2 regions of the Streptomyces sp. NPDC060027 genome follow, and region 2 is predicted to be linked to the other one. Evidence: riboswitches for the same ligand, from Rfam matches in the RefSeq annotation. Region 2 holds a riboswitch; the other holds the start of a gene.
The links. Region 2 has a riboswitch for cyclic di-AMP ahead of ACFWBT_RS32640 (M23 family metallopeptidase). Riboswitches for the same ligand answer to the same signal wherever they lie in the genome.

Region 1 (3,186 bases), on a different contig from region 2:
TCGTGGTCCTCGCCGCCGCGGACCGCGACCCCGAGCGGTTCGAGCGGCCGGACACGCTCGATCTCGCACGGCGTGACAATCAGCACGTGGGCTACGGCCACGGCATCCACTACTGCCTGGGCGCGCCGCTGGCCCGTCTGGAGGGGCAGACCGCGCTCGGCACGCTCCTCACCCGCCTCCCCGACCTCCGACTTGCGGGAGATCCGGCTGATTTGCGTTGGCGTGGAGGGCTCATTATGCGCGGATTGCGCACGCTTCCGGTGGAGTTCACCCCGGTCAAATAGCCCTTGATCGGTCCATCGGTGACCCTTCGCCACCCCTGTCGAGGGGGTTCTTCCGAATACCGGAAAGAGCACCCTTCCGGCTACCGGAACATGATGATCCATCAAATCTGTGATCTTCACGTGATCTGTACTGCATCGACTTGTGACAAGCGTTCGACTCCGGCTACGTTCACCCATCAACGCGGCACCTGCGCTTCTTACTTCGCAGGAGGCCCGTTGTCACCTGCTGTCACGCGAAAGGCTTCCGCATGCTCTCCGGGAACGGCCGTCACCGTCGCCCCCGTCAGGCCCCGGCCCTCATCGTCGCCGCAGGGGTGACCGGATCGGCGATCGCCATCCCGTTGCTCGCCGCGACGAGTGCGAGCGCGGCCGACGGAACCACCTGGGACCGGGTGGCACAGTGCGAGAGCGGCGGCGCGTGGAGCGCCGACAACAGCAACGGGTACTACGGCGGGCTACAGCTGACCCAGGACGACTGGGAGGCGTACGGCGGTCTCGAATACGCCCCGAGAGCCGACCAGGCCAGCCGTTCGCAGCAGATAGCCGTGGCCGAGAAGGTGCTCGACGACCAGGGGCTCGCGGCCTGGCCGACCTGCGGACCGCTCTCCGGGCTGAGCGCGGACTCGGGCGACGTGCGTGTCGACACGGGCCTGGCCGGCGACTCGTCGGCCGGCGGGAGCGAGTCGAGCGGCTCCGTTTCGTCCGGATTGTCGACTACGCCCAACTCATCCCCTTCATCCATCCCGTCCGGTTCAGCTGATTCGGGCGACTCCCCGGACGTGACCGACAACACCGCGAAGCCCAGCGCCTCGCAGGATTCCGGCAGCTCGGACAAGGCGACCGGCAAGGACGACAAGTCGGACAAGTCGGGTCAGGACGGCGCTTCTTCGGATGCCTCCGACGACGCGAGCGCCAGCACCGGGCGGCACCGTGGCGGCAGTGCCGACGAGGACGCGTCGGCCGGCGCGGCCGACGACCGCACCGACAGCGCCGCCGGGCGGCACGCCTCGCGCGGCTCGAGCGACTCGCGCGACGCCACGGACGACTCGTACGTCGTGGACGACGGGGACAGTCTCTGGAGCATCGCCGACGCCCTTGACCTCGAAGGTGGATGGGGCGGCCTGTACGTCGCGAACGAGGACACGGTCGGGGCCGATCCCGACCTCATCGTTCCCGGTCAGAGCCTGTCTGTTGCTACCGAAACGGTCGAAAAGTAGCGGGAGTTCACGTCACGGTTAGCTGTGGAATGTCCGGTTTGGCGCGAGTGAGAGATGGGTCTCAGAAGCCCTGATCGTCTTTGAAATTCCGCCGATCGACTGCTTACGGTCGTGACCGCTCGCCACAGCGGGCCCCGACGGTCACAACGCCGAATCCTGCCAGCGGCCGTACGGGAACAGTCGTCGCGTCATGCGCCGTAGGCAGGAGCGGGGGACCCAAGGTAAGCGCCGCGTCCGGGAGTTGAGAGACATCCGGAACGGCTTGGGGTTAAGTCGCGTGTCGGACGTCCTGGAGACGGGACCGAAGACACGCGGCCGGGCAACTCAACCGGCCCGAACCCGACAGCTCACCTCGCAGGCGTCGGTGAGGGGATCACTCCATGCTGTTTTCCAGCAAGGGCAAGCACCGCCGTCCGAACAAGGCCACCCGCGTCGCCACGCTCGCCGGTGTCACCGGTGTCGCCATCGCCGCTCCGCTGATGGCGGCCGGCAACGCCTCCGCCGCCACCGCCTCCGAGTGGGACGCCGTCGCCCAGTGCGAGGCCGGCGGCAACTGGTCGATCAACACCGGCAACGGCTACTACGGCGGCCTGCAGTTCTCGGCCTCCACCTGGGCCGCGTACGGCGGCACCGCCTACGCCTCCACCGCCGACCAGGCCTCGAAGTCGCAGCAGATCGCCATCGGCGAGAAGGTCCTCGCCGGGCAGGGCAAGGGCGCCTGGCCGACCTGCGGCGTCGGCCTGTCGAGCGCCGCGTACAGCGGTGACACCTCGACCCCGTCGACCCCGTCGGCCCCCTCCTCGTCGAGCGCCTCGCAGGGCAGCACCACCCGTACGACGGAGCAGCCCGCCTCCCGTTCCGCGGAGCGCCCGGCCGCCCAGAAGACCGTCACCACCCCGACCGGCAAGAAGGTCAAGAAGGGCGACGGCGAGTACAAGGTCGTCAAGGGTGACACCCTCAGCTCGATCGCCGAGAAGAAGCACGTCAAGGGCGGCTGGCAGAAGCTGTTCAAGCTGAACAAGGACGTCGTCGCCGACGCCGACTTCATCTACCCGGGCCAGCAGCTGCACCTCGGCTGAGCACGGCCGCGTACCGGCCCCCCATGGTCGCCCTCGGCGGACGGCGACCGCAGCCGGGCCGCGCGCAGCCTCACTCGCGCTGAACGACAGCTCCCCTCACAGGCCGGGCCTCCATGTGGAAGGCCCGGTGAGGGTCCCCGTCCCCACGGGCTCCCCGCTCCGGTGCTTGTTCCCCCGCATGCACCGGAGCGGGGTTTTTCATTTCTTTTTTTGTTCCGTTCAGGAACAATATGTACCCTCAGTTCTGCCCAAGGGGTGGTCGATCGGCTGGCCGATCCCCCCGGGCCGGTTAGGCTCATCCCGCAGGGCTGGCAAGTCCTGCGTACCCGCGTCACATCCCAGAAGGAGATGCTCGTGCCGTCCATCGACGTCGTCGTAGCCCGGGAAATCCTGGACTCCCGAGGCAACCCCACGGTCGAGGTCGAGGTCGGCCTCGACGACGGCAGCACGGGTCGTGCCGCCGTTCCGTCCGGCGCTTCCACCGGCGCCTTCGAAGCCATCGAGCTCCGCGACGGTGACCCGAACCGCTACCAGGGCAAGGGTGTCGAGAAGGCCGTCCTCGCCGTCATCGAGCAGATCGGCCCGGAGCTCGTCGGCTACGACGCC
Region 2 (3,186 bases):
GCCGGACCGGCAGCCCTGACGTCGGGGGGGTGTCGTCAGGACCGCCGGAGAAAAGGAAAGCCGCGCGCACGGCCAGGAGCCGCACGCACCGCGAGCACACGGATCACGAAACCTCGGGCACGAGGGGTCGCTCGTACGGATCAGCGCGCGTACGGCTCAGGGTCGTACGGCCAGGGAGCCCGTACGGGTCGGAGCCCGTACGGGTCAGAGGCCGTACGGGTCAGAGGCCGTACGGGTCAGAGGCCGTACGGGTCAGGGGTTGAGGCCCTTGCCCTGGAGCCACGCCATCGGGTCGATGCCGGTGGCGGCGCCGCCGGGGTGCACCTCGAGGTGCAGGTGCGGCCCGGTGACATTGCCCGTCGCACCCACGCGCCCGATGACATCACCGGTGGCGACCTTCTGGCCCACGCTGACGCTGATCGACGACTGGTGGCAGAACCAGAGCTCCGTACCGTCGTCGAGGGTGAGGATCGTGCGGTAGCCGTACGATCCGGCCCAGCCGGCCTCCGTGATGGTGCCGCTGTGGATCGCCTTGATGAGCGTCCCGGTGGGCGCCGCGAAGTCCAGTCCGGTGTGGTACCCGGAGGACCACATGGAGCCGGCCTCGCCGAAGGTCGAGGTCAGGGTGTACGAGGAGGTCGGCAGCGAGTAGCTCTTGGCGAGCTCGGCGAGGCGCTCGGCCTCGGCCTCCGCCTTGGCCGCGTCCTCCGCCTTCTTCTTCACCGCGGCGGCCTTGGCCTCCGCGTCGTCCTGCTGCTTGGCGGCGAGCGCGACGGCCTTCTTCGCGGCGGCGGCCTGGGCGGCCTGCTGGGCGGCGGTGTCGACCTGGTTCTGCTGCGACTCGGCCTGCTGCATGATGCGGGCGCGCAGCGCCTCACCGGCGTCCGTGGCGCCCTGGGCCGTGTCGACGCTGGTCAGACCGGCGCTCGTGAGCGGAGTGGTGGAACCCTTGGGAGCGCTGGATCCGCCGTCCGATATCAGGGCCTTGGCGGACTCGGTGACCGACGACAGGTCGGGCAGCGAGATCGAGACGGGCGCCTTGCCCGGCGCGGCGGTGGCCATGCCACCCGCACCGACGGCGGCTATGACACCCACGCCGAGAACGGTCGAGCTGCGGGCGAGTCCTCCACCGCGCTGCTTGCCTACGCGGTGCCGGCCGCGGACGGGAAGAACGGAATCCTCGGTGGGGTTCCACTCTTCCCAGGTTCCCTCGTCCTTGCCGGAGGCATAGCCGAAGGTGTGAGTGTCATTCGGCGCGAACGAGGTTGGCTGAGCAGGCCGGTTGGACGCCACGTGGGCGCACTCCTTTCCTTCCCTGTCGCCTACCGGGTTAGCTGACGGGTTCGGAGCAGGAAGGTCTCCTACGCGCGTATAACCACCGTGCTTCCACGGCGTAATACGCTCGATTCACCCCAAGTAGGTGGTTCCCCGGTTCCTTTGCAGGATTCGGCACGTGCGCACGGAGCCGTCTCTTGTGACGGCTGGGACGACCGCGCTGCGTTATCGAACGTTAATAGACTCAGGCACCGGATTCCAAGCTGTTCCGACTGATCATTAACAGCTTTTGGCCAGGACTTTGGGGTCATGGACGATGAAAAACGGGCGAGTTGACCACGTGACCTCGACACGGATTTATTTGACGGTGTGTCAGTCGTTATGCGGAGGGGCACTGTCCGATCACTCCTCGTGACAACGGCCGAGAAGACCGTACGCGTCGCGGGTGACGGCCGCCCAGAGCAGCCCATGAACCCGCTCGCGGGCCCACCTCAGACGCGCCGGACGGCGAGCAGCGCCATGTCGTCCGTCAGCGCGCCGCCGGTGTGCCGGCGGACCTCCTCGGCGAGGGCGGTCAGCAGCGCGTCGGGGCCGGGAAAGACCCGTCCTGCCAGCCGCGCGGCCGGATCGTAGAACTCCCCGCGCGGATCGCGGGCCTCGGACAGACCGTCGGTGTGCAGGAGCATCGTCGCCCCGCGCGGAAAGCGGGCCGTCAGCACGCGGTCGGGCCAGGTCCCCAGCTCGCTCATCCCGAGGGGCAGCGCGAAGGACTCGGCGGCGAGCGTGACGAGTGTGCCGTCGAGATGCAGGAGCAGGGGCGGCGGATGGCCGCGGTTGACGATGCGCACGATGTCCTCGTCGTACGGGATCTCCGCGAGGACGGCGGTGGTGAACTCCTCGAACGCGTCGGGGCTCTCGTGCCGGGTGCCCGGGCGCGTCAGCGCCCGCTCCAGCCGCCGTGCGACCGCCTCCAGGGACTCCTCCTGCTCGGCCGCCTCCCGGAACGCCCCGATCACCACGGCGACGGCGGCCACGGCGGCCATCCCCTTCCCGCGTACGTCGCCGACGACCATCCGCACGCCGTACGGCGAGTCCTGCACCGCGTACAGGTCACCGCCGATGAACGCGTCCGCCTGCGCCGCCTCGTACCGCGCCGCGACGTCGAGGCCGTTGATCCGCGGGTCGGGCTCGGGCAGCACGGCACGCTGCGCGAACTCGGCGATCTCCCGTACAGAGGCGAGCCGTTCGTCGCTGCGCCGGACGAGGATGTTGATGAGGACCGCGAGGACGGCGGCCGTCGCCACGGTGACCGACTCGGTGACCGCGTCGACCTTCAGGACGATGTCGAGCAGGTGGTGGACCAGGAACACCGTGCCGACGGCGAGAACGCCGGTGACGACGGTGCCGCGCAGCGAGTAGAGGGGCGCGGCGACCAGGGGCGCGGCCGTGAAGAGGGGGGCCGCGGTGAAGGCCGACGGCGTGAAGTAGTCGTAGATGATCCCCCCGACGAGGAGCAGCACCGGCAGGGTCCGGAGCAGGGTGCGCGCGAAGGAGATCCGGCGGGGAGCCGCTCCCACCGGACCGGGCAGCCGGGCGCCTCGGGGCAGACCGGGCGGCGACCTGTCGGCGCGGTCATGCGGTTCTCCGGATCGCTGCTCACCTCCTGGCTGCCCCACCCGTCCAGAAGACCCGGAGCGGGGACGGCGGGCGACCCGTGTGGCCCGACCGGGGGATCGCCGGCTGCCGGAAGGGGACCGGTCCGGAGAACCGGCCGGGAAGGGGAACGATCCCGGAGAGAACCGGCCGGAGGGCACAACACCAAGGGCCGGAACTCGTGAATCCGAGTTCCGGCCCTTGGTCTTCAGTAGCGGGGACAGGATTTGAACCTGCGACCTCTGGGTTATGAGCCCA

Region 1: it holds a riboswitch for cyclic di-AMP, as region 2 does, so the genes downstream of both, ACFWBT_RS05935 (transglycosylase family protein) here and ACFWBT_RS32640 (M23 family metallopeptidase) in region 2, are expected to answer to the same signal.

What each region holds. Positions count from the first base shown of each region.
Region 1 is NZ_JBHWVI010000014.1:41,215-44,400, forward strand. It holds gene ACFWBT_RS05925 (cytochrome P450) at 1-284, shown strand, start outside; gene ACFWBT_RS05930 (transglycosylase family protein) at 533-1,501, shown strand; cyclic di-AMP (ydaO/yuaA leader) riboswitch at 1,685-1,877, shown strand; gene ACFWBT_RS05935 (transglycosylase family protein) at 1,882-2,580, shown strand; gene eno (phosphopyruvate hydratase) at 2,929-3,186, shown strand, end outside.
Region 2 is NZ_JBHWVI010000183.1:5,435-8,620, reverse strand. It holds gene ACFWBT_RS32640 (M23 family metallopeptidase) at 253-1,293, opposite strand; cyclic di-AMP (ydaO/yuaA leader) riboswitch at 1,305-1,462, opposite strand; gene ACFWBT_RS32635 (PP2C family protein-serine/threonine phosphatase) at 1,767-2,852, opposite strand; tRNA gene ACFWBT_RS32630 (tRNA-Met) at 3,141-3,186, opposite strand, start outside.